DNA from 2 places in the Nonomuraea sp. NPDC005983 genome. Region 1 is predicted to be linked to the other one. Evidence: riboswitches for the same ligand, from Rfam matches in the RefSeq annotation. Region 1 holds a riboswitch; the other holds the start of a gene.
The links. Region 1 has a riboswitch for S-adenosylmethionine ahead of ABZ297_RS03830 (aminotransferase class V-fold PLP-dependent enzyme). Riboswitches for the same ligand answer to the same signal wherever they lie in the genome.
Positions count from the first base shown of each region.

Region 1 (4,406 bases):
GCGTCGACGGCATCCTCAACAGGATGTACAGACGGCGTGCCGAGCGCCGCGCCGCCGAGGCGGACCTGGCCGCGCACGCGCCGACCGTGCCCGCCCCGACGGGCACCGGCGAGCCCCACGCAGGTGAGGCCCGCCCTGGGGAGTCCGGCACTGGCGAGCCCCGCCGCGGAGAGAGCGGGGCTGGGGAGTCGGCGCACCAGACCAGGCCGACCTCGATTCCCCGGCAGGGCACCGCACCCAGCTCGGGCAAGTTGACCGACGACGACATCCCGGAGATCGACTCGCTGATCTCCGACGAGCCGGGAAAGGGGCGCCCGCCGAACCGCTGACGAGAGCCGACCGCCACCTGAGCCGCGCCGTCGCCGGCCTGGTGGAGGGCTAGCGCCGGGTGGTGAGGTCGCGGAGCGCGCCGATCAGGCGGTCGACGTGCTCCTCCGTCGTGCCGAGGCCGATGGAGGCCCGCACGGCCGAGGCGGTGCCGTCCTCGCAGCCGCCGTCGGCCGTCCCGAGCAGGTGCCGGACGAACGGGTGCGCGCAGAACTTGCCGTCGCGCACCCCGATCCCGTGCTCGCCCGACAGCGCCTCGGCGACCTCGCGGGCCGAGTACCCGTCGACGACGAACGAGACGATGCCGACCCGCGGGTGGTCAGGGCCCCACAGTGACAGCTCGCGCACGCCGTCGATGGCGGCCAGCCCGGCGCGGAGCCGCGCGATCAGCCGCTCCTCCTCGCGCACCAGCGCGGTCCAGCCGGTGGCGGTCAGCGCGTCGCAGGCGGCGGCGATCGCGATCGCGCCGAGAACGTTGGGGGTGCCCGCCTCGTGGCGTGGCTCCGGGTCGTCGTGCCAGTCGGTGCCCTGGTCGGCGGCGTCGGCCGCGCCGACTGAGCGGACCGCGCCGCCGCCCTTCAGGTACGGTTCGCCGACCGAGAGCCAGTCGCGCCTGCCGACGAGGACGCCCGCGCCGAACGGCGCGTACAGCTTGTGCCCGGAGAAGGCCACGTAGTCGAGGGCGAGCGCCGTCAGATTGAGCTGCCGGTGGGGGACGAGCTGGGCCGCGTCGACCAGGATGCGGGCGCCGTGGCGGTGCGCGATGTGGGCGAGGGCGGCGATCGGCCAGAGCTCGCCGGTCACGTTGGACGCGGCGGTGACGACCAGCAGCTTGGGCCCGTCGATGCCGGCCAGCGCCTCGTCGGCGATGCGGACGGCCTCACCGGGGAAGGGGGGCGGCGCAAGGCGTACCGCGCGGGCCCAGGGCAGCAGCGACGCGTGGTGCTCGGTGTCGAAGACGACCACGGTGGTGTCGGCGGGGAGGCAGCCGGCCAGCAGGTTGGTGGCGTCGGTGGTGTTGCGGGTGAAGATCACCGCGTCGTCGGGACGGGCGCCGACGAAGGCCCTGACGGTGTGCCGGGCCTGCTCGTAGCGGGCGGTGGTGAGCTGGGAGGCGTACCCCGCGCCGCGGTGCACGCTGGAGTAGGCCGGGAGCGCGGCGGTGACGGCGGCGCTGACCGGCTCGAGACAGGGGGCGCTCGCCGCGTAGTCGAGGTTGGCGTAGCCGACGAGCTTGCCGCCCTTGACCGGTACTTCCAGGTCCGCGCCGAGTACGGCGGGCAGGGGACGCCGGTCATGGATGGGACGGTCCTCGCGAGCGGCGGGGACCGTCGCGGAGTTGAAGATCGTCAGCGTGGACACAGCAAACCTCCTGGGGTCATCGGACCCCTGGAGCAGCCACGGAGCCCGCGCTTGCCCGCCACACCCCGTGGCGGACCAGGTCTTCACCCGGGGCACCCCGCCGCGGACGCGAGGGTTGCCGGCCAGCAAGCCGGGGCTGTGCGCTGGCACTCATGACCTACGTCGGGAACTATAACCGACACCCGGCCCACGATCGCAAGTCGCGAACTTCTCCAGCCGTCGGGTCGTTGGACCCAGAACGATCCGCCACGGTACGGCGGAAGGCAGATGTGAGACTGGGTGATCGACCCTCAGATCTGGATCGGGTTCTGCCGCCTGCTCCTGCTGCTCGGGCTGTCGTGGGTGGTGCGGCTGAAGCCGCCGCTGCTCGAGGTGTTCGGCATCTCGGGACGCGACCTGCCGCTCAACATTCGAGTACGCAACAAGCACGCCAAGCACGAAGAGGTCGCTTCTAAGATGAAATAGTGCGCTTCGATCCTTGGAATCCGGATTTCGTCGCTTTCCCCTACGGTGTCTACTCCGAGCTGAGGCGTGACGCGCCCGTCAGCTTCTTCGAGCCGACGGGTCAGTGGCTCGTCTCCCGCCATGCCGACGTCAACGCCCTGCTCAGGGACCGCCGGCTGGGCCGCTCCTACCTGGAGGTGGCCACTCACGAGGAGTTCGGCAGGCAGCCGGAGCCGGAGTTCCAGGAGCCGTTCTGGCGGATCTCCAGAGCGGGCATGCTGGACGTCGAGCCGCCGGTGCACACCAGGCTGCGCCGGCTGGTCTCCAAGGCGTTCACCCCGCGCATGGTCGAGTCGCTCCGCCCCCGGGTCCGGGCCATCGCCGAGGGCCTGGTCGGCGCGTTCGTGGAGAAGGGCGGCGGCGACCTCATCGCCGAGGTGGCCGAGCCGCTCCCCGTGACGGTGATCGCCGAGATGCTCGGCATTCCCGAGCAGGACAGGCACCTGTTGCGCCCCTGGTCGGCGGATATGTGCGGGATGTACGAGCTCAACCCGAGCCTGCAGGCCCAGCACGCGGCCGTCAGGGCGGCGTCGGAGTTCGCCGACTACCTCAAGGACCTGGCGCGCTCCAGGAAGGCCGCCCCCGGCGACGACCTGATCAGCGCGCTCGCACAGATCGACGAGCTGACCGAGGACGAGCTGGCCGGCACCTGCGTCCTGCTGCTCAACGCCGGCCACGAGGCCACCGTGAACGTCACGGGCAACGGCTGGCGGGCCCTGCTGCGCAACCCGGGCGAGCTGGCCAGGCTGCGCGAGGACCGCTCGCTGCTGCCCACGGCCATCGAGGAGCTGATGCGCTGGGACACCCCGCTGCAGCTGTTCGAGCGCTGGGTGCTGGAGGACATCGAGATCCACGGGGTCCGCATCCCGCGCGGGGTCGAGGTGGCGCTGCTGTTCGGCTCGGCCAACCACGACCCCGAGGTGTTCGACGACCCGGAACGGCTCGACGTGGGCCGCGCGGACAACCCGCACATCTCCTTCGGCGCGGGCATCCACTTCTGCCTGGGCGCGCCGCTGGCCAGGATCGAGCTGATGGAGTCGTTCGGCGCGCTGCTGGACCGGACGTCCAAGCTGGAGCTCGTCAGCGAGCCCGAGTGGAAGCCGGGCTACGTCATCCGGGGCCTGCGGTCGCTGGACCTCAGCGTCGCTGGCTGAGCCAGCCGAAGCCGCCCAGGCCCAGCGGGTCGATCAGCTCGGCCTCCTCCGAGGCTCGGGCCAGGGCCCGGAGATAGCCGCGCGGATCGGTGCGGGCCAGGTCGATCGGCGGACGGGTGCCGGTGATGCCCAGCGCCCGCAGCGCGTCGCGCTGTGTGGACAAGGTTGTGGATATCGCGCCGGCCAGTTCGCCGGCCGCCGCGCATGCGTCGAGCGCGACATGTGCGGTGATATCGCAGGTACCGTCGGGGATGGGCGCGACGACCGAACCGTCGCGGTATCCGGTGAGAGTGCCGCAAGGCGGACGGTTATCCACAGGGTGTGCATAATCGACGGCCACTGCGCGGCCCTTCCTGAGCCGTCCCAGGACGGAGGCCCAGGCCGCGTCGCGGGGGCGGCCGATCTCGGCCCGCGCGCCCACTCGCGACAGCCGCCACCACCGCTCGAGCCAGGCGAGGTCGGCGGGAGGCGGCGGGTCACCGAGCCGTTCCTCGCCCGTCTCCGTGTCGATCAGGACGAGCCGGGGTCCGTCGGCGGTCTGCTCGACCACGTCCAGCGGGACGTTGTCGAGCCACTCGTTGGCGATCGCCAGCCCGGTGATGCCCGAGGGGATCGTCGCCCGCCAGGCGATCGGCTCGGCCAGGCCGTCGGGCCTGGTGGAGAGCTCGACGGCGGTGATGCACAGCCGCTCGCGCAGCGCGGGCTCCGCGGCGTCGAGGACGCGGCCGACCAGGACGCCCTCACCCGCTCCGATGTCGACGAGGTCGAGCCGGGGCGGCGAGCCGAGGTCGGCGTCGACCTCCAGCAGCAGGGCCAGCACGGCCTCGGCGAACGCGGCCGAGGCGCTGACCGAGGTGCGGAAGTGACCGGAAGGCCGTTCGCGCAGGTAGAAGCCGCCCTCGCCGTACAGCGCGCGCTGGGTCGCGGCGCGCCAGGTGAGCCACATGCCCTGGACTATCTCACGCTCTGGGCAGACAACGCACAGTAATGAGATGGCCACGTCTTGTGGCGAACATGCGCTAGCGTTACCGAAAGTCATCGAGCGGCCACGATCGGTCG
Region 1 covers NZ_JBEXUP010000004.1:107,965-112,370, reverse strand. Annotated here, with positions in the region: gene ABZ297_RS03835 (DoxX family protein) at 1-329, shown strand, start outside; gene ABZ297_RS03830 (aminotransferase class V-fold PLP-dependent enzyme) at 379-1,629, opposite strand; SAM riboswitch class IV at 1,732-1,847, opposite strand; gene ABZ297_RS03825 (hypothetical protein) at 1,969-2,154, shown strand; gene ABZ297_RS03820 (cytochrome P450) at 2,154-3,347, shown strand; gene ABZ297_RS03815 (SAM-dependent methyltransferase) at 3,331-4,293, opposite strand.

Region 2 (4,406 bases), on a different contig from region 1:
GTACTCGGGCAGGTCGTGCCTGCTGGGGTAGGCGAAGGCGAGGTGGATGACGCGTCCGTGCCACTCGGGATGGGCGGCAAGGAACTCGCGGTAGGCGAGCAGGCCGCGCACGATGTTCTTGGACAGCTCCGTGCGGTCGATGCGGACGATCAGCTTGCGGTCGCCGACCTCGTCCCTGAGCGCGGCCATGTGCGACTCGACGTCCGGCTCGCAGGCCCGCGCCCACAGCGCCTCGCCGTCGACGCCGAGCGCGTGCACGCCGACGCGGGTGGTCCGGCCCCCGTGGGCGACGGTACGGCCGGCGCGGTCGACCTGCGCGCCCAGCAGCCGCTCGCAGCAGTCCATGAACGCGGCGGCCCAGCGCTCGGTGAGGAAGCCCGCGTGGTCGGCGGCCAGGATGCCCTCCAGGACCTCGCGGGCGACCGCGTCGGGGAGCAGCGAGAAGTACTCGGGCGGCGCCCACGGGGTGTGGCTGAAGTGCGCGATGCGCAGGTCGGGGCGCTCGGCGCGGAGCATCGCCGGGGTCAGCGTCAGGTGGTAGTCCTGGACCATCACGCGGGCGCCGTGGCCGGCCTCCTCGGCGAGCGCGAGCGCGAAAGCGCGGTTGTAGTCGCGGTAGGACTCCCACTCGCGCTGGAACCTGGAGCCGAAAATCGGCGCGTTGGGGATGTCGTAGAGCAGGTGGTTGACGAACCAGAGCGTCGAGTTGGCCACCGCGTTGTAGGCGCGGTGGAACGTGGCCGGGGGGATGTCGAGCATCCGCAACGCGCCGGTGTCGTAGCCCGCCTGGTCGAGCCGGCCGCTGGGCGACTGACGAACGGCGCTGCGATCACCGTCGGACAGTGCCGCGCAGACCCAGAGCACGCCGTAGTCCTTGGCGACCCCTGAGAGCCCCGACACCAGGCCGCCACCACCGCGTTTCATGGTCAGCACGCCGTCGTCAGAGACGGTGAACGAGACCGGCCCTCTGTTCGAAGCCACCAGCACGCTGTTCATTTCAGTTGCCTCCGACCTTAGGATCCCAGCTATGGCGCTTGATGAGCTAACCGAGGAACTTGCCCGCTCCGCCGCTGCGGGAGATCATCGCGCGCTCGGCGAGCTCCTGAAGCGGATCGAACCGGACGTGCTGCGACACTGCGCTCGTATCCTGCCCTACCACCAGGATGCTGAGGAGGCCTCCCAGGACACCCTGCTCGCCGTCGCGCGGAACATCGGCCGGTTCGAGGGGCGTGCCAGGTTCAGCACCTGGCTGCACATCGTGACCGCCAACTGCGCGCGCACCACGTACCGGTCGCTGAAGCGCAGGGCGGCGGAGCAGAGCTCCGACGAGCTGCCCCTGCAGAAGCCGGACGTGCGGCGGGTTAGCGTGATCGCCGGGTCGCGGCTCGACCTGCTCGACGCGATGGAGGCGCTGGAGGCCGACAAGCCCGACCTCGCGCAGGCGCTCGTGCTGCGCGACATCGTGCAGCTCGACTACAACGAGGTCGCCGAGCAGCTCAAGATCCCGCTCGGCACCGCCAAATCGCGTATCCACCAGGCGCGCAAGTATGTCCAGGGCGTGCTCGGCGAGGAGTATCGATGAGATCTACTGTCTCGCATTCTGAGACAGCTGGCCGGGATGCGGGCGTGGCCAGGTAGCATCCCTTTCGACAACTGAATATTGCTCATCCAGAGGGGTGGAGGGACCGGCCCTGCGAAGCCCCGGCAACCCTCCCGGTTCAAGGCTCGCGACCCGCGAGGCCGACCGGGACAGGGTGCCAATTCCGGTCTGCGGTCAGGGTGGCCGCAGGCGAAGATGAGGGAAGGCCTCGCTTCATGTCGCTTGACTTTGGTCCTGCTGTCGCTCTCTCCTGCCGCGAGTGCGGCACCCGCTACGACCTTGGTCCCAGCTTCGCCTGTCTGGAGTGTTTCGGGCCGCTTGAGGCGGCCTACTCCTTCGGTGAGGTGACCCGGGCGCAGATCGAGTCCGGGCCCGCGAACATCTGGCGCTACCGTTCGCTGCTCCCCGTCCCCGTCGACGTCGCGTCCAAGCCGAACATGAACCCCGGCTGGACGAAGCTGGTCAAGGCCGGCAACCTCGGGCGGGCGCTGGGCATCAAGTCCCTGTACGTCAAGGACGACTCGGGCAACCCCACCCACTCCTTCAAGGACCGGGTCGTCGCGATCGCCGTCGAGGCGGCGCGCAACTTCGGCTTCCACACCCTCTCCTGCTCCTCCACCGGCAACCTGGCGGGCGCGGTCACGGCCGCCGCGGCCCGGGCCGGGCTCGACGCCTGCGTGTTCATCCCCGCCGACCTGGAGCAGGCCAAGATCGCCATGGCCCGGGTGTTCGGCGGCAAGCTGGTCGGCATCCAGGGCACCTACGACGAGGTCAACCGGTTCTGCTCCGAGCTGATCGGCGACCCGCTGGGCGACAAGTGGGGCTTCGTCAACGTCAACCTGCGGCCGTACTACGCCGAGGGCTCCAAGACGCTGGCGTACGAGATCGCCGAGCAGCTCGGCTGGCGGCTGCCCGAGCAGATCGTCATCCCGATCGCCTCGGGCTCCCAGCTCACGAAGATCGACAAGGGCTTCAAGGAGCTGGTGGCGCTGGGCCTGGTGGAGGACACCCCCTACAAGGTCTTCGGGGCCCAGGCGCTCGGCTGCTCGCCGGTCTCGGCCGCGTTCAAGGCGGGCCACGACGTGGTGCAGCCGGTCAAGCCCGACACCATCGCCAAGTCGCTGGCCATCGGCAACCCCGCCGACGGGCCGTACGTGCTCGACATCGCCCGCCGAACCGGAGGGGCGGTGGAGGACGTCACCGACGCCGAGATCGTCGCCGCGATCAAGCTGCTGGCCTCGACCGAGGGCATCTTCGCCGAGACCGCCGGCGGGGTCACCGTGGGCGTGCTGAAGAAGCTCGTCGAGGCCGGGCAGCTCGACCCGGAGGCCGAGACCGTGGTGCTGAACACCGGCGACGGGCTCAAGACGCTCGACGCCGTGGCCGCCGACGCCACACCCACCGCCGTGATCCGGCCCTCTCTCGACGCGTTCCGCGCGGCTGTCTGACAACCAGGAAAGGCGAGTTAAACCCATGAGCGTTTCTGTGCGGATTCCCACCATCCTGCGCACCTACACCGGTGGTAACGCGGAAGTGAGTGGCGAGGGCGCGACTCTTCGTGACGTCCTTGCCAAGCTCGACTCCGACTACCCCGGCATCGGAGCGCGAATTCTGGATGATTCGGGCAAGATTCGTCGTTTTGTCAACGTTTACGTTGGCGAAGAGGACGTCCGTTTTGTCGAAGGGCTCGACACACCGGCACCTGAAGGCGCACAGATCTCTATCATCCCAGCAGTCGCCGGCGGCTGACCGTCCAGGTGGAGAAGGGCGCCCCTCGGGGCGCCTTCTTCATTTCTCGTTCAATTCAACGAGCCCTCCTCTGGACGAAATATGCGGTTCGTAGATTGACTCTGTTGCCAAACGCCGTGCCACAGGTATGGTCGAGGGCGATCGTCTGGCTGATTTAGCGATAAGTCATGCGATTACGGGTCGCGTATGGAATGGGCGCGATCTGCGAGCCCAGTAAGAGGAGTCAGAAGTGGCGCAGGGCACCGTCAAGTGGTTCAACGCGGACAAGGGCTACGGCTTCATCGCGGTAGACGGTGGTAAGGATGTATTCGTCCATTACTCAGCGATCATGATGGACGGGTACCGCTCTCTCGAACAGGGACAGCGTGTCGAGTTCGAGATCACGCAGGGCCAGAAGGGGCCGCAGGCGGAGTCCGTCCGCTCGGTCTGAAGCGCTGGTACGCAGTGGCCGGCCCGCACGGCAGCGCAGTTCGTGCGGTCTCGCCATCCCCTCTGGGTACGGCGGGCCATGTGGCCCGCCGTACCGACTGACCTGGGCGGCAGTGGTGTTCGCTTGCACTCGGCGGGGTAGAGTGCTAAACAGTTCGTTGGCACTCTCTTCCGCAGAGTGCCAACAACGGGATCGAGGCGATGGGGCCTGCCGAACGGAGTTGCGGGCCCATATGCCGTCGCGGGCGTCGGCTCGGTCCACAACAAGCCACCCTGCATCTGGGAGGTCTAGCCTTATGGCAGCCAAGATGATCGCGTTTGACGAGGACGCCCGGCGCGGTCTCGAGCGCGGTATGAACCAGCTCGCTGACGCCGTCAAGGTGACCCTCGGCCCCAAGGGCCGCAACGTCGTGCTGGAGAAGAAGTGGGGCGCTCCCACGATCACCAACGACGGTGTCTCCATCGCCAAGGAGATCGAGCTCGAGGACCCTTGGGAGAAGATCGGCGCTGAGCTGGTCAAGGAAGTCGCCAAGAAGACCGACGACGTCGCCGGCGACGGCACCACCACCGCCACCGTGCTCGCCCAGGCGCTGGTACGTGAGGGTCTGCGTAACGTGGCCGCCGGCGC
Region 2 covers NZ_JBEXUP010000111.1:4,795-9,200, forward strand. Annotated here, with positions in the region: gene ABZ297_RS34780 (trehalose-6-phosphate synthase) at 1-996, opposite strand, end outside; gene ABZ297_RS34785 (RNA polymerase sigma factor) at 1,028-1,582, shown strand; SAM riboswitch class I at 1,662-1,802, shown strand; gene thrC (threonine synthase) at 1,816-3,048, shown strand; gene ABZ297_RS34795 (MoaD/ThiS family protein) at 3,074-3,349, shown strand; gene ABZ297_RS34800 (cold-shock protein) at 3,579-3,779, shown strand; gene groL (chaperonin GroEL) at 4,075-4,406, shown strand, end outside.
Region 2: linked by a shared signal. The riboswitch ahead of thrC (threonine synthase) and the one ahead of ABZ297_RS03830 (aminotransferase class V-fold PLP-dependent enzyme) in region 1 are both predicted to bind S-adenosylmethionine.